4 regions of the Arthrobacter sp. MDT2-34-1 genome follow, and region 3 is predicted to be linked to each of the others. Evidence: predicted binding sites of a transcription regulator. Region 3 holds the regulator's gene; each other region holds the start of a gene.

Region 1 (5,527 bases), on a different contig from region 3:
AGCATGCGGTACTGGAAGATCGAGTAGGCGGCGACCAGCGCCAGGCCGATGAGTCCGGCGATCAGGCCCATCCGCAACTGGTCGGCGCCCAGGGTGGCGGAAATCTGCTGCTCGCTCTGGATCTCGAAGCTGATAGGCAGCGCGCCGTACTTCAGCTGCTCGGAGAGCACACGGGCCGATTCTTCCGTGAAGTTGCCGGTGATCTGCGGCTTGCCGTCGGGGATGACCGCGTTGGTCGTGGGAGCGGAAATCACCTCGCCGTCCAGCACGATGGCGAACTGGTTCTGGGCGCCGGAGAGTCCGAACAGCCGTTCGGTCACTTCCTTGAAGGTTGCGGTTCCCTCGCTGTTGAACTCGATGTTCACCGCCCACTGGTTCAGCGTCTGTCCCTGGGTGCCGCGCACCTGGCCAAAGCTGGAGTCGGCGATGTCGGTGCCGGGCACCTCCACCGGGCCCAGGATGTACTTCATGCCGGTATCCGGTTCGCAGGCGACCGTCGGCTTGGCCGGGTCGGCCGGCTCGGTCTCCTCTGCGGCCGCGGCCGGGTCAAGGCACTCCAGCGCCTCGAACTCCTGGTAGAGCTCCGGGGTGATCCAGTTCAGGTCGCTGGCGTTCTTCGGTTCGGCCGCCGGTTTCGGAAGGTCCGCTTCGGGCGTCCGCTCCTCCTCCGGAACGGCGGAACCCGGTGCAACGGTGAGCACCGGGCGGAATTCCATGGCGGCTGACGCCTGGATCAGTTCGCGGGTCCGCTGGTCCGGGACACCGGGCAGGCTGACCACCACGTTGCGGCCGGACTGCGTGGTGATCTCGGCCTCCGCCACGCCGGAGCCGTCGACGCGCTGGCGGATGATCTCCACGGCCTGGTTGAGCTGCTCGGCGGTGATCTCGCCTCCGCCGCCCTGGACCTGCGGAGCCAGGATCATCTGGGTGCCGCCCTCAAGGTCGAGCGCCAACTTGGGCGCCCAGCTTGCCTGGCCGGTGAATACACCGCTGCCCAGGATGACGGTGCCGGCGGCCAGGAGCACACCGAGCCAGATAAGTGTCCGCCGCGCAATGCTGGTGGAACCGGATCGTGCCATGGAAGATCTTTCTCTCATCGGCTCAGTCGGCCGGAGGAACCGGCCGGTACATGGCGAAGTGGCGGGGCATGCCCCGCCACTGCACGCCTATACGGCTAAGCCGTCGCTGGCCTACTTGGTGTCTTTGTTCTGCTCTTCGTTGAGCCGCTTAAGGGTGTCCTCGGCGGATTCCTCCGGGCGGGTAGCGCTTTCCGCGGTGAGGGACGAGGCGTCGTCGGGAACCTCGGGGGCCTCCGGCGTCACGACTTCGTTCACCGCCTGGGTGTGCACGGTGGCGGTGTTGCCCGGCGACAGTTCAAGGACCACCTTGTTGTTGTCGGGGTCGAGGGAAACGACGGTGCCGAAGAGGCCGAACTGAGTCATCACTTCGGTGCCCGGCACCATCTGCTCCTTGATGCGCTCGGCCTTTTCGCGCATCTGCGCCTGGACCTTCTTCTGCTTGCGGAACATGAAGAAGATCATCAGCGCGAAAACGGCGAACAGGGCGATGGTCATCACGTCGATGCCGCCCGACTGCTGCTGGGGAGTGGTGCCGGTGAAGAGATTTACGAACACAGGGAAGTTCCGTCCTAGAAGTCTGGAGCGGACCGGTAGGAAAATCCGGACCGTGTACGCAGCCTGCCGCGTCCCGTGAGGGACGGCGCACTCCGCACGTTCCTACCATTCTACGCGGTGACCGCCCTGACACGGTCAAGCTTCAGTTTTCGGCGAAATCCGTGTCCGGCTCCAGCAGTTCCGAGAGCAGGTCTTCGGTCTGTCCCGCGGCCAGGTGATCCGGCACCGCCAGCCCCAGGTGTTGCCAGGCCGCGGCGGTGGCGATCCGTCCGCGCGGCGTCCGGCCGAGCAGCCCTTCGCGGACCAAGTAGGGCTCGGCCACCGTCTCCACCGTCTCGGTTTCCTCGCCGACGGCTATGGCCAGGGTGGATAAACCGACGGGCCCTCCGCCGAACTTGGTGATCAGGGCGGTCAGCACCGCCCGGTCCAGCCGGTCCAGTCCCCGTTCGTCGACTTCGTACATATCGAGCGCCGCGGCTGCCGCACGCGCATCGATCTCCTCGATCTTGTGCACAAGGGCCCAGTCCCGCACCCGGCGCAGCAGACGGTTGGCGATGCGGGGCGTGCCGCGGGAGCGCCCGGCGATCTCGGCGAAACCGGCCGAACTGACCTTGAGGTCCAGCAGCATGGCCGAGCGGCGGAGCACCAGCTCAAGCTCCGCGACGGCGTAGAACTCCAAGTGCCCGGTGAAGCCGAACCGGTCGCGCAGCGGCCCCGGCAGCAGCCCGGCCCGGGTCGTGGCCCCGACGAGGGTGAACGGCGGCAGGTCGAGCGGGATGGCGGTGGCGCCGGCGCCCTTGCCCACCACGATGTCCACCCGGAAGTCCTCCATCGCCATGTAGAGCATTTCCTCTGCCGGCCGCGACATCCGGTGGATCTCATCCAGGAAGAAGATCTCCCCTTCGGTCAGCGACGACAGGATCGCCGCCAGGTCGCCCGCGTGCTGGATCGCCGGTCCGGAGCTGATCCGCAGCGGCGCGTTCATTTCCGCGGCGATGATCATGGCCAGCGTGGTCTTGCCCAGTCCGGGCGGGCCGGACAGCAGGACATGGTCGGCTGTCCGTTCGCGGATCCGGGACGCCTCCAGCACCAGCGACAGCTGCTGGCGGACCCGGGCCTGGCCCACGAAATCGTCCAGGTTCTTGGGCCGCAGCGCCGATTCGATCGCCCGTTCTTCGGTTTCCGACGTGTTGGCGACCAGCCGGTTGTTCTCGGAATCCTCCGCCACGCTAGTTCACTCCCGCGGTCCGCCGGGACGCGCCGGTCCGGGCGCCGTCCTGGCCGAGCCTGCGGAGGGTCAGCCGCAGCAAGTCGCCCACGTTGCCTGCCGCTGCCGCCTCCCGATTTTCCTCGGCGGTGGTGTCCACCGCCGCGGCGGCGTCCTTCTCGGACCAGCCCAGGCCGGCCAGGGCCTCCTGCACCTGTCCCTTCCAGCCGCCCTTCTGCTGGGGGGCCTGCTCGCCGGTGGGGATCAACTTCCCGGCCAGCTCGAGCACGATCCGGCCGGCGAGCTTCTGCCCGATACCCGGAACCTTGGTGAACGCCTTGCTGTCCCCCTCCGCGGCGGCAACCCTCAGCGCCTCGGGCGAGTGCACCGACAGCGCCGCCAGGCCCAGCCTCGGGCCGACCCCGCTGACCGAGATGAGGGTCTCAAAAACTTCCCGTTGCGCTGCGTCCTCGAAGCCGAACAGCGTCATGGAGTCTTCGCGCACAATCATGGTGGTGGCCAGTTCGGCCTCCCGCCCCACGAACAGCGTACCCAGGGTCTGCGGCGTCGCCTGGACGAGCATGCCGAATCCGTTGACGTCGATCACGGCCGATTGCAATCCCACGTGGGCGACGACGCCGCGCAACGAGCTAATCATGAACTCAACTCCCAATTCCGGCACTGCGGCCCGGAGTCCGCCCCGCGGGCAGCACGGCGGCGGATTGTCCGAACATATCTACGAATAGCTTACGGGGCAGCACGGACATTGCCGGCCACCGCCACACCGTGGCACCGGTTCCGGCGGCCGCCGCCGGCCCCACGTCAGCGGCGGGTGCGCTTGGCCTTCGCTTCGGCCTCCGCCCAGAGCCGCTGCGCCGTCGTCATCCCACCGCCGGCAGCCGGTCTCGCAGCTCCGCCGCGCCAGGCATGGGTGATCGCCAGCGCCAGGGCGTCCGCGGCATCGGCCGGGCGCGGCGGGGTGTCCAGCCGAAGGATCCGGGTCACCATCTTGGTCACGGCGGCTTTGTCCGCCTGCCCGTTGCCGGTGACCGCCGCTTTCACCTCGGTGGGCGTGTGCAGCGCGACGGCGATCCCGCGCCGTGCCGCCGCCGCGATGACCACCCCGGACGCCTGCGCGGTGCCCATCACGGTACTGACATTCGTCTGGCTGAAGACGCGTTCGACGGCGAGCACGTCCGGGGTGTGCGCGTCGAGCCATTCGTCGATCGCGTCGGCAATCTTCAGCAGGCGCAGCTCCAGCGCCATGTCCGGGGTGGTCCCCACCACACCGACGTCCACGAGGGAGGAGCGCCGGTTCGGTTCAACATCGACCACGCCCAGGCCGCAGCGGGTCAGGCCCGGGTCCACTCCCAGCACGCGCATGGCGGGCGCCGACGGCCGGACCGGTGTCAGTCGTTCTCGATTTCGGCGAGGACGTCCGCGCTGATGTCGGCGTTGGAATAGACGTTCTGGACGTCGTCCAGGTCCTCGAGAGCATCCACCAGCTTCATAAACTTCCGGGCCGCGTCCGCGTCGAGCTCCACGGCCATCGAGGACACGAACTCGATCTCGTCGGTTTCGTATTCGATGCCGGCCTCTTCCAGTGCGGCCACGACGGCGCGCAGGTCCGTGGGATCGGCGTGGACCTCGAAGTTGTCGCCCTGCTCCTTGACTTCCTCCGCGCCGGCTTCGAGCACCGCCATCAGAAGGTCGTCTTCCGTGAGTTCGTTCCTGGGCAGGGACACCACGCCCTTGCGGGAGAACATGTAGGACACCGACCCCGGGTCGGCAATGGTGCCGCCGTTGCGGGTGATGGCCAGGCGAACCTCCGAGGCGGCCCGGTTCTTGTTGTCGGTGAGGCACTCGATCAGCACAGCGGAGCCCTGCGGCCCGCGGGCCTCGTAGATGATTTCGCTGTAGTCCACCGTTTCGCCGGTCAGGCCGGCACCGCGCTTGACCGCGCGGTCGATGTTGTCGTTGGGAACCGAGGTCTTCTTGGCCTTTTGGACGGCCAGTTCCAGCGCGGGGTTGCCGGACATGTCCGCTCCCCCGTTGCGCGCCGCTACCTCAATGTTCTTGATCAGCTTCGCGAACGACTTGGCACGCCTGGCGTCGATCACGGCCTTCTTGTGCTTGGTGGTTGCCCACTTGGAGTGTCCGGCCATGCTTACGCCTCTCCTCTGACGATGCGGATGAAAAGTTCGTGGATGCGGCGCTCCCCCGTAATCTCCGGGTGGAAGGATGTCGCCAGCAGATGCCGCGAACGCACTGCCACTATTCTAGCTGTCCCGTGCAAAGTGTCGGTGTGGGAGGCCTCCTCCGGCTGGACGGCAGCCAGGACCTCCACGCCCTTGCCCACGCGTTCCACCCAGGGCGCACGGATGAACACGGCGTGGACCGGCGCCGGGTCCTGGCCGGGAGACGCCGCGCTGAACTCCAGGCCCCGGAAGTCCAGGTCGGACTCGAACGATTCGCGCTGTCGGCCGAAGGCGTTCCGACGCACCGTTATATCCAGGCCGCCCAGTGTCTGCTGCGGTTCGCCCTTCAGGTCGGTGGCGGGGTCTGCAATCTCCCGGGCCAGCATGATCATGCCCGCGCACGAACCGTAGACCGGCATGCCCGCCTCGATCCGCCCCTTCAGCGGGTCGGCCAGCTCAAAGATGCGCGTGAGCTTGTCGATCGTCGT
Region 2 (5,527 bases), on a different contig from region 3:
ATTTCCTGCGCGCGGAAATTGTCTCCGATGCTAAGGTCGCCTACGCCCAGCGGGAGCAGACGCTCGGCTCCGAGACCATGCGCGAACTGGAGCGGCGCGTGGTGCTCTCGGTGATCGGCAGGAAGTGGCAGGAACACCTCTACGAGATGGATTACCTCAAGGAGGGCATCGGACTGCGGGCCATGGCCCAACGCGATCCGCTGGTCGAATACCAGCGCGAGGGATTCGTGATGTTCCAGGCCATGATGGAGTCCATCCGTGAAGAGAGCATCGGCTATCTCTTCAACCTCGAGGTACAGGTTCAGCAGCCGGCCGAGGCGACGGTCCCCGGGGTCGCTGACGCCCGGGCGGCGGCGGCGCCGCAGATCACTGCGGCCGGGCTGGAAGCTCCGCAGCGGCCGGCGGCCCTGCAGTTCACGGCGCCCAGTGCATCCGGGGAAGCCGAGACACGGGTCGAACGCCAGGCCCCGGCCAAGGCGGCAGCGCCCGCCAGGGACAAGCGCCCCGCCAAGAGCGGCAAGCGCCGGAAGTAGTTTGCGGGTTCAGCCGATCTCCAGGGCCGTGACCTTCCACAGTCCGCGGATCCACTCCAGCCGCAGCGCCACCGCGCGTATCCGGCGGGTCTCGGCCACCACCAACGACGCTTCATAGGCGCTGTCGGCGGCACGGCACACCCGGGCGGAGCGGACCACCGGGCTGCGGTGCAGCCGCAGCGGTGCCCGGCCATCGGAACGCAGTTGCGCCTGGTGGGCCCTGGCGATGTCCGCCCGGTGCACCAGCTTTTCGTAGCTGGCGGGGTCCAGCCAGCGAGCCAGCTGTTGGACCGGCCGTGTGCCGGAGACGGCCTCCAGGCAGGCCTGCGCCACGGACCGGGCCATCGCCGTGACGTGGAGCAGTTCGGCCTCCGCCTCGGGGTCCCCGCCCACCGGCAGCGGAACGGGACGGGGCACTGCGGCGGGTCCGGCCATCCCGCGGGTGTCATCCGGTCGCCTGGGCTGCAACCGGATGACGGGCGCAAAGTAGCCGTCCGGCCCGGCCGGTTTGACCCGCCGTACCGTCAGGGGCCGGGGCGCCCCGCTCGCCGGTGCCAGCGTGTCCAGGCGCGCGCCCGCCGCGGCTTCTTTCTCCGGCGTCTGCACGGCCGGGAGGTGTCGCACGTTGTCCATGTCCTGCCCTTCCTTCCACTGGTACTGCCTTGGCTTCCAGCCGCGCCACACAGCACGGCTCCCGTGTGCGTCTCTCGGCCGTTTCCGGAAAGCTTCACTATCCGGGCGGAGGTACGACGAGCGTTTGCCCGGGTTTGATTAGGGAGGGGTCGTGACCGATGAGGGTTTGGTTGGCGGCATACCACTCCGGCCACCGCTCGGCGATTTCCACGTCGGTCGCCAGCGGGCCCAGCTCGGCGGCCGCGAGCTGCCAGAGGGAATCCCCGGCGGTGACGGTAACCAGCCGGGGTGCGCCGGAGGCTTCCCGGGTTGGCGGCTTGGCGACGGCGCCCGGGGCCGCGGCCGGGGGAGCGGGCTTCCATGAGGGGTCCACCGGAGGGTTTACCCGACCGGCCAGGCCGTCCGGCTGCCACCGGGGATCCACCAGGGCAGCGCTGGACGCGCCGGTCCCGGCCGCGGCTTCGGCCGGACGCGTTGCGGCCGCCGCATGGGCGCCCGCGACCACCACCAGATTGAGGCCGACGACGGCGCCCGCCAAGCGCCGCAGGAACGCGGGACTCCACGCGGCCGACCGCGCCGCCAGGCGGCTGTGGCCGGTCCTGGCCAGCACCGCGCAGGCCGCCGCTGCCGCCATGCCCAGGAGCAACCAACAGAGCACGGCCGCGCCGGCTCCGATCGACAGGAGCGCCAGCAGGTCCTGATAGTTCTGCGAAGGCCACGCGGCGCCGGTGGCCAGCTCCCTCCCGGCGAGCACCAGCACGGCGGCACAAGCCGTCACCAGCCCTGTGGTTGCCAGATCGGCGGTGGTTCTGAGCATGGGAAGTGCCTCCGGAGAGAACGTGTTAACGTCATTTGATGTAGTTTGATTCTGTTTACTGCTGTTTGTTTCCAATAGTGGCAGCTTCAAACGCTTGTTGTAAAGCAGTAGGTTTTCCGTTGACGGCATGTGGTGCAGGTTCCTAGGCTGGCGCCATGCGTTGGGACGCCCTGTTTGCCGATTTGGAGGCCCAGCTACACGCCGCAGACCGGCTGGAGCTGGAAGCGGAGGTAAACGAGCGCGCCCGGATCGAGCTGGCGGCAGTGGGTCTGGCCGACCGGCTTCGGGGGCAGCTGGACAGCAGGTTGCGCGTCCGTGTAGGCGCAGACCTCAGGTTCGAGGGGACGCTGGCCCATGTCGGATCAACCTGGTTGGTGCTGTACGAGGGAGTGCGGAGCGTGCTCCTGCCGTTGGCCGCTGTCCAACTGCTCGAAGGAATGGGCCGGCATGCGGTTGCCGACTCGACCGGGGCCCGTCGGCTCGGGCTCGGTTCCGCCCTGCGCGCCCTTGGCCGCGACCGCGCACCGGTCGCGGTCTACCTGTCGGGTGGCCTCGGCATCCCGGCGGCCGAGGGGGTGGTCGACAGGGTCGGGGCGGACTCCTTCGACCTCGCGGCGGTGCCGTCGGGCGAGGACAGGCGCGCGGCAAATGTCCGGTCGGTCTACACGGTGCCCTTCGCGGCCATTGCGGCCCTCGTGTCCCGCAGCCCGGACTGAATGCTCATTCCGTGGTGGACTTGGCCTCTTCGATCAGCCGCCGCGTCTGGGCGTACTTGTCCTGGATGTACTGGTCGAGCATGACCTGCTCGACGCGCCATTGGCCCCGGCCGCCGATCTGGATGGCGGGAAGTTCGCCGCTGCGAACCAGGGCGTACGTCTGCGACGAGGAGATCTGCAACTCCTCCGCCACATCGGACAGGGTGAGGAACCGCGGCATGGGCTGATCCTTCGAAGCGGGGACGGTTTCAGCCATTATGGCATCGTTTGACGTCGTTTGGTCCAACTGGCTCCGTTGGTTCTGAAAAGTTTTCCCCAGATCCGGCCCGGGTGGCCGCGGCGGTTCCCTTTCCCCTGGGCCACGGCCAGAATGGTGCCACCCGCGGCCTCGGGGCCGACTCTCGGAGCGCAGCCTGGCTGTCCCTTGGGCGCGGGAATAAGGGGGGAGGAAGATTCGTGAGCGCTGCCATCGCAGAAAAAACCGTCGCACAGCGGTTGAAACGCCCGTCGTGGAAAGATCCCCGGTTGCTGGTGGGGCTGCTGCTCGTGGCGGCTTCGGTGGCCGGAGTTGCAGCGCTGGTCAACAGCGCGGATAAGACCACCGGTGTCTTGGCGGCTAGGACGGACATCGCGGTGGGACAACCGATCTCCGCCGCCGACGTGGTCGTCGTCGACGTTCGGCTGGGCGAGGCGGGCAGCCTTTATCTGCCGGCAGCAACGGGGTTGCCGGCAGATGCCGTCGCTACCGCGCTGGTCCGGGGCGGTGAACTGCTGCCGGCTTCCGTGCTGGGTGCCGGCGACGACTTGGACCGGAAACCGATCGGCCTGAGTATCGAGAGCCCGTTGCCCGAGGAGGCCGGTCCCGGTTCCCGGGTCGATGTATGGGTGTCGCTGCCCGACGGACGCAACGGTTTCAAGGAGCCGGAGAGGCTGCTCGAGGCGGCCGAGGTGTCGCAGTTGACGCGCGCCACCACCGCTTTCGGCTCGTCCGGGGCGGAACGGCTGCACGTCCTGGTGGGGGATGACACCATGCCGGCGCTGCTACATGCCCTCGCCAACGGGGCACGCATCAACGTGGTACTCAACCCGGCCGGTACTCCATGAGTCTGCCGGTCGTCACGCTGGGAACGGCGGCCGCCGACTTCGTGACCGGCCTGGAACGGCTCCATGGGCCTGTCACCGTGGTCCGGCGCTGCACCGACCTCGCGGAGTTGCTGGCGGCGGCGCAGTCCGGGCTGGCCCGGGCGGCCATCGTGGCGGGCCGGACGAGGGAGCTCGACGGCAGCGTGCTGGAGCGGCTGCACGGCGCCGAGGTGTCCGTGGTGGCGTTGACCGACGACGGCGGGGAACGCCTCCGGCTCGAAGCGCTCGGCATCCGCACGGGTGCCGCAACCGTTGAGCCCGTGGCCCTGGCAGCACTGGTGGCCGAGTCCGTCGCGCAGCTGCGCTCGCTGACGGCGGCCAAAGCGGCAGCAGGAGCCGCCGCGCCGGGAGGGGCGGCGCTGGCCGACCCCGCCCGGGCCCTGCGGCCGCACGACGCTGCGGTTGAACCGCCGGCACCTGCAGGGGCCAAGGGTGAACTCGTCGCGGTGTGGGGTCCGGCCGGGGCGCCGGGACGCACCACCTTGGCGGTCAACCTCGCCGCCGAATACGCCGCCGCCGGCCGGCGGACCCTGCTGATGGATGCGGATACCTACGGGGCCAGCGTCGCCGCGTTCCTTGGCCTGCTCGATGAATCTGCCGCGCTTGCCCACGCCTGCCGGCTGGCGGACCAGGGCGTGCTGGACAGCCCGGCCCTGGAACGGGTCTGCCTGAAGGTAGCCGTGGCCGGAACCTCGATGCTGGTGCTGACCGGGATTACGAGGGTGGACCGGTGGACCGAGCTGAGGCCGTCGGCGCTCGGGGCGGTGCTGGACGTGGCGCGGGCGGTGGCGGAGACCGTCGTCGTGGATTGCGGTTTCTCGCTGGAACACGACGAGGAGCTGAGCTTTGACTCGATGGCGCCCCGGCGCAATGGTGCCACGTTGCGGGTGCTGGAGGCGGCGGACCGGGTGCTGGCCGTGGGCAGCGCGGATTCGGTGGGGCTGCCGCGGCTGGTCCGCGCGCTGGACGAACTGGCGCATGCCGTCCCCTCCGCCTCGGCCGAAGTGGTGCTCAACAAGGTTCGGGCGGCAGCCGTGGGAGCCCGGCCGGAAGCACAGTTGCGGGAGGCCTGGGAACGGTTCGTGCCGGCCGCCGGCGTCCCCGCCCTGCTGCCGTCCGATACCGCCGCAGCCGATGCCGCCCTGCTGGGCGGCTCGGTCCTGTTGGAATCCGCGCCGGGCTCTGCGCTGCGGCACGCCATCGCCGGGCTGGCCGGAAGCCGGCCGGCGCCGCCCAGGCGGGGAATCCGCCGTCGTGCCCGGTCAAAGTGAAGTTTTGAACGCGCCGCGTTAGGCTTGCCGAAGGACCGCAACGGCGCGGTTGGGACCCACCTATCGGAGGCGTTTTACATGTCGACTGGATCCAGCATGGCGGATCTGTCCAGCTCAGCTACCGGCGATGAGGAATTCATCGCTAAATACTATGAGCACCTGGCCGCGGAGGATGCCGCGAGCTACAGTCCGGATGTGCTCCGCGCCCGCGCGCTGGCGCACCGGGAGCTGGCGGTTCACCGGCCGCCGGCGCAGCCCGTGATCGCCATCCGGGACGAACCCGAGGCCAGCATCGTCATGATCGTCACCGATGACATGCCGTTCCTGGTCGATTCGGTGACCGCGGAGCTGCTGCGCCACGGCATTGCCATCCGGATGATCACGCACCCCACCTTTGTAGCCACCCGGGCCCGG
Region 3 (5,527 bases):
TTCCCGGCCATTCCCCGACGCCCTGCGTGCGGACGCCATGTTCCACGCCTTCTTCGAACATGACCTGCAGGCCAACGCAGATTCCCAGCACGGGCCGGCCGCCGGCCACCCGGCGCCCGATCCAGCGAAGCGCGTCCACGGACTTGAGCCCCTGCATGACCGTGGCGAAGGCGCCGACGCCGGGAACCAGCAGGCCGTCTGCGTCGAGGACGTCGTCGGAGGCATGGCTCAGCGTGACGTCGGCACCCACGTGCTCCAGCGCGCGGACTGCCGAGCGGACGTTCCCGGAACCGTAGTCCAGTACGGTGACCTTGGGCGCAGCCGTCACAGGGCTCCCTTCGTCGAGGGAATGCCCTCGACACGTGGATCGGCTTCGACGGCGGCGCGGAGTGCCCGGGCGAAGGCCTTGAACTGGGCCTCGACGATGTGGTGGGGGTCCCTGCCGCCCAGCACGCGCATGTGCAGGCAGATCTGGGCGTGCAGTGTGATCGATTCGAACACGTGGCGGGTCAGCGATCCGGTGAAATGTCCGCCGATCAAGTGGTACTCCTGGCCTGCCGGTTCTCCCGTGTGCACCAGGTAGGGCCGGCCGGAGATGTCCACGACGGCGTGGGCCAGCGCCTCGTCCAGGGGCACCGTGGCTTCGCCGAAACGGCGGATCCCGGCTTTATTGCCCAGCGCTTCCTTCAGCGCGTCGCCGATGGTGATGGCGACATCTTCGACGGTGTGGTGCGCGTCGATGTGCGTGTCCCCGCTGGCCTTCACCGTCAGGTCGACGAGCGAGTGCTTCGCCAGGGCGGTGAGCATGTGGTCGTAGAACGGCACGGTGGTGCTGATCTCGGAACGGCCGGTGCCGTCGAGGTCCAGTTCAACCAGCACGGACGACTCGCTGGTAATGCGTTCGAGGCGTGCGGTACGTCCAGTGGTGGTTTCCACGGTCATGGGAGTCCTTTGACGAATTGGTCGACCGGCGCGAGCCGGTTCGCTCTTACTAGTTTAGGAGACGGGGCTCGCCACGAGGGCCTTGATGCCGTCGAGGAAGGCTGTGGTCTCGGCCTCAGTGCCGGCGGTTACCCGCAGATGGCCCGGGATCCCGACGTCGCGGATCAGCACGCCGGCTTCCAGCAGTCCCTGCCACACCGAGCGGGGGTCCTCCAACCCGCCGAAAAACACGAAGTTTGAGTCGGACGGCGCCGGGTCGAGTCCCAGCTCGGCCAGCCCGTCGACAATGCGGTCCCGCTGCGCCTTGATGTCTTCGACGTTGGCCAGCAGCGCATCGGCATGGTCCAACGCGGCCAGGGCCGTTGCCTGCGTGACGGCGGACAGGTGGTAGGGCAGGCGGACCAGGCGCAGCGCATCGGTAATCTGCGGTGCGGCGGCGAGGTACCCGACCCTGGCGCCTGCCAGCGCGAAGGCCTTGCTCATGGTGCGGGAAACGATGAGCCGCTCCCGCCCCGGCAACAGCGTCAGCGCGCTCGGCGTTCCGGCGTGGGCGAACTCGGCGTAGGCCTCGTCCACGATCACGATGGCCTTGGAGGCCTCCCCCGCTTCATACGCCGCCTCCACGACCTCAAGACCCAGGGCGGTGCCCGTCGGGTTGTTCGGCGAGCAAAGAACGACCACGTTTGCCCCGGAGTCGGCCACAGCGGCGGCGGCAGCGTCCGGGGACAGCGTGAAGTCTGCCCCCCGCGGGACGGCCAGATAATCCGTGTCCGTCCCGCTGGCCAGCAGCGGGTACATGGAATAGGTGGGCGGGAAGCTCAGCAGGGTGCGGCCGGGGCCGCCGAAGGCCTGGAGGATTTGCTGCAGGACCTCGTTCGATCCGTTGGCGGCCCAGATGTTCTCTGCGGTGAGGCCGTGCCCCAAGTAGCCGGCCAGCGCCGTCCTCAGCTTCGTGAACTCGCGATCCGGATACCGGTTCAGACCCGCGGCAGCCTCGCTGACGGCCGAGACGATGGCCTGACGGACAGCATCGGGCAGGCCATGGGTGTTTTCGTTGACGTTCAGGAGGACGGGAACCTCCAGCTGGGGCGCGCCATACGGCTCCAGGCCCCGGAGATTTTCCCGCAACGGCAGGCGGTTCAGGCGTTCTAGCTGCTCACTCACCGGTCCAGTTTAAGCTTCGGCCCGCCCGGGGCAGGAATCGGGCGGGCCGAAGCAGCTCATATTACGGCTGCCTCAGCGCGCCGACGGGACCAGCAGCTGCTGTCCGGCATGGACGACGTCCCCCTGGAGACCGTTCAGTTGCGCGATCTCGAAAATGACATCGTGGGGGTTGCGGTCCGGGGCGGACTGCACTGCGATGTCCCACAGTGTCTGGCCGCTGACGACCGTGACGGTCGCCGCCGGTCCAGGTCCCAGCCCCCCGGCGGCGGCCATTGCCGGAGCCGTGAAGAAACCGATCAGGGTCAGGGCTGCGGCCGCGGCGAGCATCAGCGGCAGGCCGATCAGCAACAAACGGCCGCGGCGGGTCAGCCGCAGGCCTGTGCTGGTACGAAGGCCGGCGGGCTGCGGTGCGAGCTGGGCGGACATGGTGCCACCTTTCCGATATTCGATCTATTTCGGCTGGTTTCGATCGTCTTGCAACGATATTCGAACGTATCTTCGAATGCGTCTCTTACAGTTTTAGCACTGGTGATCGAACATTGTCGAGACTCAGTCGAACAAATGTTTGAAATTCGCTACCGCCTCGCCTAGCGTTGTAAGCGTCGGGCGGCAGTAAGAGCAGTGCATCAGCCGCCACCGACAAAACAGTTGAGACAACAGTCCATGTGCGGTTCCGCTACGGCGCCGGCGCAGGGACCACTACGGGGAGACCGGGGCCGGACATGTCGGAAGAGACCACCACCACTGCCGGAGCGAAGCGACGCGGCCGGCCCGTCAAAGTGGGGCGCAGCCTGACGCCGCGGCAGAAGAAGATTCTGGAAACCATCCAGCGCTCCGTCATGTCCCACGGATACCCTCCGTCCATGCGCGAGATCGGTGACACGGTCGGTCTGGCAAGCCTGTCCAGCGTCACGCACCAGTTGGCCCAACTGGAGAAGATGGGCTACATCAGGCGGGACCCCAAGCGTCCCCGTGCCATGGAAATCCTGACCCCGCTGACACTCGAGCACGGGGGTGTGGAAATCGTCGGAGTCGATGAACCGCAACAGCTGCGCAGCTCCAGCGGCGTCGCCGTATCCGAGCTGACCACGTCATCCGACACGGCGATGGTGCCGCTGGTGGGAAGGATCGCAGCGGGCGGGCCGATCCTGGCGGACCAGGCGGTCGAGGACGTCATGCCCCTGCCGCGGCAACTGGTGGGACACGGCGAGTTGTTCATGCTCAGGGTCTCGGGCGATTCCATGATCGATGCGGCCATCTGTGACGGCGACTGGGTCGTGGTCCGCCAGCAGCACACGGCCGAGAACGGCGACATCGTGGCGGCGCTGCTCGACGACGAAGCAACGGTCAAGACCTTCCGGCAGCGCGACGGCCATACCTGGCTGTTGCCGCAGAATACCCAGTACGAACCGATTCTGGGCGACCACGCAACCATCATGGGCAAGGTTGTCTCGGTGATGCGGGCCCTCTGACGCGCCCGGTCTCCCCGGTCCGCGCTGCAGCCACCCCGGGATCCCCTGCCCGCACGGGCGGTCCCCGGGCAGGGCCCCGCTCGCTCCGGAACGGGCGTGCCCCCAGCCCGTTCAGGCTGAGGCCGTAGCCAGCCTTTCCAAGACCTGGCGGGCCGTGGCGCCGTCCTTGGTACTCCAGAAGGGCGGCAGGGCGCTGCGGAGGAAACTCCCGTAGCGCGCCGTCGCCAGCCGGGAGTCCAACACGGCCACCACTCCACGGTCGTTTGACGCGCGGATCAGCCTGCCGGCTCCCTGGGCCAGCCGCACGGCCGCATGGGTCGCCGAGACCGTCATGAAACCGTTTCCCCCGGACTGCGCCACGGACCGGGTTCGGGCAGTCGTGAGCGGGTCATCCGGCCGGGGGAACGGAATCCGGTCGATGACCACGAGCCGGCACGCGGAACCGGGAACGTCGACGCCCTGCCAGAGCGTCATGGTGCCGAACAGGCAGGTGTCGGGCTCTTCGGCGAATTGGCGGACCAGCGCGCCCATCGACGATTCGCCCTGGCACAGGATGGTCAGGTCGGTGCGCCCGCGCATCTCGGCCGCGGCTTCTTCTGCCGCACGCCGCGAGGAGAACAGGCCCAGGGCGCCGCCGCGCGAGGCCAGCAGCAGCTCCTCGAGTTCATCGAGCTGTTCCGGGCTGGTGCCCCGGCCCGGCTTCGGCAGATGCGACGCCACGTAGAGCACGCCCTGCCTGGGGTAATCGAAGGGGCTGCCCACGTCCACGCTGGAATAGGCGGGCGCGCCGGCTCCGAGCAGTCCGAGCGACCCGGCGACGGCATCGAAGGTCCCCCCGACCGACAACGTCGCCGATGTCAGCACAACGGTATGGTCGTCGAACAAGCCCTCACGCAGCCGGGACGCCACCGAGAGCGGCGCTATGTTCAACGTTGCCGGCTGGTCGTCATTGGCGGCGTAGTCGCCGGCCTCGCCATAGGTGCTGGGACGGGTCGCCCAGATGACCTCCCGGGAGTCCGGAGCGGACAGCAGCCGTTCGGCCAGTTCCAGCACGGCCGCGAGCCGTGAGCGCGCCATCTGCCGTCCGCCGTCCGCTGCCCCCGCACCCTCGGGCTTCGAGTCGGAGAGCGCCGCGCGGGCCGCTTCCCGTACCTGCGCAAGAACCAGCTCATGCTCCTCGCGGAGGCCGGCCGCCAGCAGGCCGGTGGGCACCGACTGCAGGACGTCCTCCAGCGCATCGGCGGCGGAGTTCAAAGGCTCCACGCTGATCCCCGTGTGTTTGCGTGCCGTCGAGGCGGCGGTACGCACCATGGCGGCGGAGAGTTGCCCCGCGACGGCGCTGGTGACGCGGTCCTGCAGCTCATGGGCCTCGTCGATGACCACCACGTCATAGTCCGGGAGTACCGCGACGCCCTCGAAGGCGTTGATGGCCAGCATGGCATGGTTCGTGATCACGATGTCTGCCTCCGCCGCGCGGCCCCGTGCCAGTTCGCTGAAGCACTCGGCGGCCAGGGGACACTTCTGGGCGCCCAGGCACTCCATGGAGCCGACGGAGACCTGCCGCCAGGCCCGATCGCTGACACCGGGCACCAGTTCATCCCGATCCCCGGTTTCGGTCTCGTGCGCCCACTCGCGCAGGCGCACGACTTCCTTGCCCAGCGCGCCCGAGGCGCCGGAAGCCGACGCTGCGCCGGCCGGAGAAGGATGCGGCACCGCGTCCTCGCCGAGGCTGAACAGTGCCGCCGGCGCGTCCTCGTCCGGAAAGCCGCCCGCGAGCTTGTGCAGGCAGAGGTAATTGTTCCTGCCCTTGAGCAAAGCGACGTCCAGCGGCCTGGGCAGCTCGTCGGCGACGGCCTCCAACAGCCGGGGCAGATCCCGCTTGACGATCTGCGATTGCAGCGCCAATGTTGCGGTGGAGACGATCGCCGGCTTCTCCCCCTCCAGCGCCT
Region 4 (5,527 bases), on a different contig from region 3:
CCCGTGCGTGGCACCCAGCGACTTGGCCAGCTCCACCTTGTTGTCATCGATGTCGACGGCGATGATCGTGGTGGCGCCGGCCAGCTTTGCGCCGGCGATGGCGGCGATGCCCACGCCGCCGCAGCCGATCACGGCCACGGATTCGCCGCGCTTGACCTCGCCGGTGTTGATCGCCGCGCCGATGCCGGCCATGACGCCGCAGCCGAGCAGTCCGACCGCCGCCGGGTCGACGTCGTCGTCCACCTTGGTGCACTGGCCGGCGGCCACCAGGGTCTTCTCGGCAAAGGCACCGATGCCCAGGGCGGGGGAGAGCTCGGTGCCGTCCTCGAGGGTCATCTTCTGGGTGGCGTTGTGCGTGTTGAAGCAGTACTGGGCTTCACCGCGCCGGCAGGCCCGGCACTCGCCGCACACTGCGCGCCAGTTCAGGATGACGCGGTCGCCGGGCTCAAGATCGGTCACGTCGGGGCCGACGGCGCTGACCACGCCGGTGGCTTCGTGGCCGAGCAGGAACGGGAAGTCGTCGTTGATCCCGCCCTGCTTGTAGTGCAGATCGGTATGGCAGACGCCGCAGGTGAGGATGTCCACCAGCGCCTCGCCCGGGCCCGGATCGGGAACCAGGATGGTTTCGATGGAGACCGGAGCATTCTTTTCCAGGGCCACTACTGCCCGAACCTTGTGAACCATGCGGGAGTGATTCCTTCCTAGCGAAGTCTGGCGAGGCCGTCGTCGGCCGTCCTGCCCCATCCTAGGAACAAAACAGGGGCGCCACAATTTCCAAAACGATTGTTATGGAAACTGCGGCGCCCCGTGGCCTGCGGTCCGGATTCCGCCGGTGGAGCCTGCCGCTGCTAGACGCCCAGGCGTTCCTTGACCAGGGAGAGCGGCGGGTTCGTGGCGCTGCTGCCATCCGGGAAGAGCAGGGTGGGAACCGTCTGGTTTCCGTCGTTGAGCTTCTCGACGAGCTCCGCGGTGCCGGGGACCTCTTCGATATTAATCTCGGTGTAGCCGATGCCCTGCGCATCGAACTGGGTCTTCAGGCGGCGGCAGTACCCGCACCAGGTGGTGGAGAACATGGTGACGGTTCCGGCAGCAGGTGTGTAATCCAAGATGGCTCCTTCTGGTCTGAAAGCTTGTGTACATGTCAACGTCTCACCGGGCGCGGTCATTCCCGGCGCCGGCCGCGGCGGCTGCCGGGCGGGGAGTACCGCCGGGGTGCGAGGCCGTTTAAGGGCCGCGCGCCGGGCTTCCGCCGCGCGGCTGGACCATAATGGAGGCATGTGCGGCAGATACGTCATGGCCCGGAGCACCGGCGACCTCGTGGCTTCCTTCGACGTCGATGAGTCCTATGTCGAAGAGATCCAGCCTTCCTACAACGTGGCTCCGACCGACAAGGTCCCCTTGATCATCGACCGCAAGCAGGCCGACGGCGAGGGAGTGTCCAGGAAACTCATCCTGGCCCGGTGGGGCCTCGTGCCGCCGTGGGCCAAGGACCCCCGCTCCGGCGCCCGCCTGATCAACGCGCGGATGGAGACCGTGACGGAGAAACCCTCGTTCCGCAAGGCGGCGGCCAGGAAGCGCGGATTGCTTGTTGCCGACGGGTATTTCGAATGGCAGAAGACCGAGGGCGGCAAGATCCCGACCTACCTGCACGGCGAAGGCGACGAGGCGCTGGCTTTCGCGGCTTTGTTCGAGAACTGGCCCGACCCGGCCCTGCCCGAAGACCACCCGGAGAAGTGGCTGCGCACCTGCACCATCATCACCACCCAGGCGGCCGATGCGCTCGGGCATATCCACGACCGGACACCGCTGATCGTTCCACCCGGCCTCTATGCGGACTGGCTGGATCCGGAAACAACATCCGAGGCCGACGTGCGGCAGCTGCTGGAGGCCATGCCCGAACCGCATCTTGTCCCGCGGCGGGTCAGTTCGAAGGTCAACAACGTGCGCAACAACGGGCCCGACCTCATCGACGAGGCAGCATGAGCGCCGCCGGGCGCCCCGGAATCGGGATCGTTCCCTGAGCGGCATCCCCGCAGCCATTGTGCGCCGGCCCCGGCTGCCGGAAGCTGGGATGGAGTAACCGCGCCCGCGCCGCCACGGCGGGAACCAGGGGAGGAAGCCAATGTCCGGACGGTACGTGGCCAGTTCGACGGCGACCATTGCGGCGCCGCCGGACCGTGTCTGGTCCGTGATCACGGACCCCGAGGCCATCAGGGGATTCATGTTCGGCACCGAGGTGCAGACCGATTGGAGCGTTGGCGGGCCCATCCGATGGCGGGGCGAGTGGGAGGGCGAGGCGTACGAGGACAAGGGCCAGGTGCTGGAGTTCGAACCCGGACGGCGGCTGGTCGTCACCCACTTCAGCCCGCTGTCCGGCCGGGAGGACGTGCCCGAGAACTACCACCGTCTCGTCTGGACGCTGGAGGAAGTTCCGGGCGGCACGGAGTTCACGCTGTCGCAGGACAACAACGAGACCGCCGAGGCGGCGGAACACTCCAAGCTGATGTGGGACAAGCTGGTCCACGACGTGAAGTACCTCGCCGAGCACGACGGCTAGGCTCCTTGGCCGCCGCACGGCGCGCGCCTGGCCGTCCTACTGCAGTAGGCAGTGCTGCTGCGCTTGGCCGCCGTACGCTGCACGCTGAGCCGACGTCGGCGGGCGGCCCGATTTTGTCAGTGCCCGAACCTAGGCTTGATCTTGGATTCGAATACATATTCGAATAGAATAAGAGGGTCAAGTTCTTCGGCGGGCGTGTTGGCAGGGGCGCTCGCCAGGGATTATGACCCGTTGTCCAGATGAAAGGCGACTGGGACATGGGTGTTTTCAGCGAAGCAGTTGACGTTGTGTGTTCCCCTGCCGGACAGCCGCTCCGGCTGCGCTGGCAGGGCAGGAGCTACCGCATCGTCGCGGAACCGGTGCGTTGGTACGAACGCCGCAAATGGTGGGCGGAGGAACTGCGTGCGGAACGGGGCCGGGGCGCGGGACTGGTGGACCATGAGATCTGGCGGGTGCAGGCGCGGCTGAATGGCCGGTCGCAGATCCGCACCTTGGACCTTTCCCATCAGGTGGACACCGGACGCTGGCGCCTGATCCGCGTCCATGATGCCGTCCGGGAGCTGAGCGCCTGACCGCGCCACGGTTCCCGCCGGCCTTTCTGTCAGCCCCCGGTTCGCCCCGGCAGTCCGCCGGATGCCGATCCCGAGACCCGACCGTTGTTTGGAATGTCCATGAGCTTTACCCACCTGCACGTATCCACGGCGTACAGTGCCCACTACGGTGTCTCCTGGCCGGAGGAACTGGCCGCAGCGGCCGCTTCCTTCGGAGCCGACGCCTTGGCCTGCACCGACCGGGACGGTCTCTACGGCACGGTCAAGCACCTGAAGGCATGCCTGGCGACGGGGATGGATCCGATAGTCGGCGTGGACCTGGCCGTCCAAGACGGCGGCGGCCGGGACACCGGACGCGTTGTGGTGCTGGCCCATGGAGGGAACCAGGGCAGCGGCTACCATGCGCTCTGCCGCCTGGTCTCGGAAGCCCACGCCGGCACGGCTGCCCGCGGGCGTTCCGCCAGCCGCCGGACGCCCGGCGTGACGGTGGATCAACTCGCCCGGCATGCGGGCACCTCGGACGGCGGACCGGCCCTGACGGTGCTGGTGGGTCCTTTTTCCGACGTCGGACAGGCGCTGCGCCGCCGCAGCTACGCCGAAGCCCGCCGGCTGGCCGGACGCTGGCGCAGCGGACTGCCGGCCGGGGCGCTCGCAGTGGAAATCGTCTCCCACCTGAGTGCCCCGGGGGAGAACCTCAGTACCGCCCACGCGGTGCGGATGCTTAACCTGGCCGGGGAGTTGAATCTTCCCGCAGTGCTGACCAACGCCGTGCGCTACTGCGAAGAGGACGGCGCCGCCACTGCAGATGTGCTGGACTCGGCGAGGGCGCTGACAGCCTTGTCCAAGCTGCCGGATCTGCAGCCGAGCGCCCAGGGCTGGTTGAAATCCCCCGACCGGATGCAGGCCCTGGCGCGGGAAATCGTGCAGGCAGCCGGCGGCGGAAGCAAGGACGTCATCCGCCTGCTGGCCACGACGGAAGCGGTGGCCGACCGGTGCCGCATGGATCCTTACCGGGACATGGGGTTCAAGCGCCCGGTGGTCCCCGAAGCCTCCGTCATCGGGATCGACGGGGATCCCGTGGCCGAGCTGGTCCAGCGCTGCGAAACCGGCATCGCCGAACGGTTTGGCGGAATGTCCGGACGGGCGGAAAAGGAACTGCGGGACCGGCTGGCCCATGAGCTGGGCATCATCTCGCGGCTGGGCTTCGCCTCCTACTTCCTGACGGTGGCCGAAGTGTCGCGCATGATCACCGGGATGGGCGTGCGCGCCGCGGCCCGGGGGTCGGGTGCCTCGAGCCTGGTGAACTATCTGCTCTACATCAGCCACGTGAACCCCCTGGACCACGGGCTGATCTTCGAGCGCTTCCTCTCCCAGGACCGTTCCACCCTGCCGGACATCGACATCGATGTGGAAAGTGCAGAGCGGCACAACGTCTACCAAAAAATCTTCGACCGTTTCGGCAGCCAGCGGGTCACCCTGATGAGCATGCAGAACGGTTACCGTGCCCGCGGGGCGGTCCGCGACGCCGGCTTGGCGCTGGGCCTGCCGGAGGAGGAGATTTCGGGCATCGCCAAACAGCTCTGGCGGTTCTCCGCGCGCCAGTTCCGTGAGGCGATGGCGGAGAAGCCGGAGCTGCGCGCGTTTTCCGCGCAGGTGGAGCAGAACCAGCAGCTGGACCTGCTGGTGGATTTGACCGAACGGCTGGACCGGCTGCCCCGGCATATCTCCATGCACCCCTGCGGCGTGATCCTGGGCGACAGCTCGCTGTTGGACCGCACCCCTACCCAGCCAAGCGGGCTGGGTCTGCCGATGAGCCAGTTCGACAAACACGACATGGACCCGATGGGCATGCTCAAGCTGGACGTGCTGGGCGTGCGGATGCAGAGTTCCATCGCCTACGCGCTCAAGGAAATAGCCCGCATCCATCCGGGCAAGGACGCCGTGACGGCAGCGGGCCGGCATCCGGTGGGCGAGGACGGAACCGGGCCCGACTACATTGCCGCGGACGGGACCATCAACCTGGAACAGGTCCCGCTGGACGACGAGCCGACCTATGAGCTGATCCGCAGCACCCACACCCTGGGATGCTTCCAGATCGAATCGCCGGGCCAGCGCGAGCTGGTGGGCAAGATGGCTCCGCGGGACTTCAACGACCTGATTATCGACATTTCGCTGTTCCGGCCGGGGCCGATGCAATCGGATATGGTCCGGCCGTTTTTGGAACACCGCCATGGCTGGGCGCCGGAGCGCTTCCCGCACCCCGATTTGATTCCGGTCCTCAAGGAAACCCACGGCGTCACGATCTTCCACGAACAGGTCCTGCGGACCTTCGACGTATTCACCGGTTGCGGACTGGCCAAGGCGGATGAATTCCGCCGGCTGCTGGGCAACGAGGAAGCCGAACCCGCGGTGGAGGAAT

What was found. The regulator LexA, encoded in region 3, represses DNA repair genes until DNA is damaged. The targets are predictions, from matches to a motif close to TCGAACANNTGTTCGA.
Region 1: the regulator LexA is predicted to act here: its motif matches at 3,568-3,583, upstream of ruvA (Holliday junction branch migration protein RuvA).
Region 2: the regulator LexA is predicted to act here: its motif matches at 2,070-2,085, upstream of AC5RVV_RS04660 (LysM peptidoglycan-binding domain-containing protein).
Region 4: the regulator LexA is predicted to act here: its motif matches at 2,705-2,720, upstream of AC5RVV_RS02400 (DUF6504 family protein).

The regions. Positions count from the first base shown of each region.
Region 1 covers NZ_JBNHGO010000001.1:501,637-507,163, forward strand. The annotation lists gene secD (protein translocase subunit SecD) at 1-1,079, opposite strand, end outside; gene yajC (preprotein translocase subunit YajC) at 1,191-1,634, opposite strand; gene ruvB (Holliday junction branch migration DNA helicase RuvB) at 1,777-2,862, opposite strand; gene ruvA (Holliday junction branch migration protein RuvA) at 2,864-3,499, opposite strand; gene ruvC (crossover junction endodeoxyribonuclease RuvC) at 3,664-4,224, opposite strand; gene AC5RVV_RS02345 (YebC/PmpR family DNA-binding transcriptional regulator) at 4,251-5,006, opposite strand; gene pdxT (pyridoxal 5'-phosphate synthase glutaminase subunit PdxT) at 5,009-5,527, opposite strand, start outside.
Region 2 covers NZ_JBNHGO010000001.1:1,017,060-1,022,586, reverse strand. The annotation lists gene secA (preprotein translocase subunit SecA) at 1-533, shown strand, start outside; gene AC5RVV_RS04665 (Rv3235 family protein) at 543-1,166, opposite strand; gene AC5RVV_RS04660 (LysM peptidoglycan-binding domain-containing protein) at 1,264-1,983, opposite strand; gene AC5RVV_RS04655 (hypothetical protein) at 2,139-2,699, shown strand; gene AC5RVV_RS04650 (helix-turn-helix domain-containing protein) at 2,704-2,919, opposite strand; gene AC5RVV_RS04645 (hypothetical protein) at 3,156-3,803, shown strand; gene AC5RVV_RS04640 (CpaE/TadZ family protein) at 3,800-5,113, shown strand; gene AC5RVV_RS04635 (NAD-glutamate dehydrogenase) at 5,192-5,527, shown strand, end outside.
Region 3 covers NZ_JBNHGO010000004.1:29,383-34,909, forward strand. The annotation lists gene hisH (imidazole glycerol phosphate synthase subunit HisH) at 1-328, opposite strand, end outside; gene hisB (imidazoleglycerol-phosphate dehydratase HisB) at 325-942, opposite strand; gene AC5RVV_RS16005 (histidinol-phosphate transaminase) at 997-2,106, opposite strand; gene AC5RVV_RS16010 (LysM peptidoglycan-binding domain-containing protein) at 2,179-2,532, opposite strand; gene lexA (transcriptional repressor LexA) at 2,829-3,578, shown strand; gene AC5RVV_RS16020 (ATP-dependent DNA helicase) at 3,690-5,527, opposite strand, start outside.
Region 4 covers NZ_JBNHGO010000001.1:518,894-524,420, reverse strand. The annotation lists gene AC5RVV_RS02420 (S-(hydroxymethyl)mycothiol dehydrogenase) at 1-684, opposite strand, end outside; gene AC5RVV_RS02415 (glutaredoxin domain-containing protein) at 849-1,106, opposite strand; gene AC5RVV_RS02410 (SOS response-associated peptidase) at 1,276-1,983, shown strand; gene AC5RVV_RS02405 (SRPBCC domain-containing protein) at 2,123-2,557, shown strand; gene AC5RVV_RS02400 (DUF6504 family protein) at 2,815-3,129, shown strand; gene AC5RVV_RS02395 (DNA polymerase III subunit alpha) at 3,229-5,527, shown strand, end outside.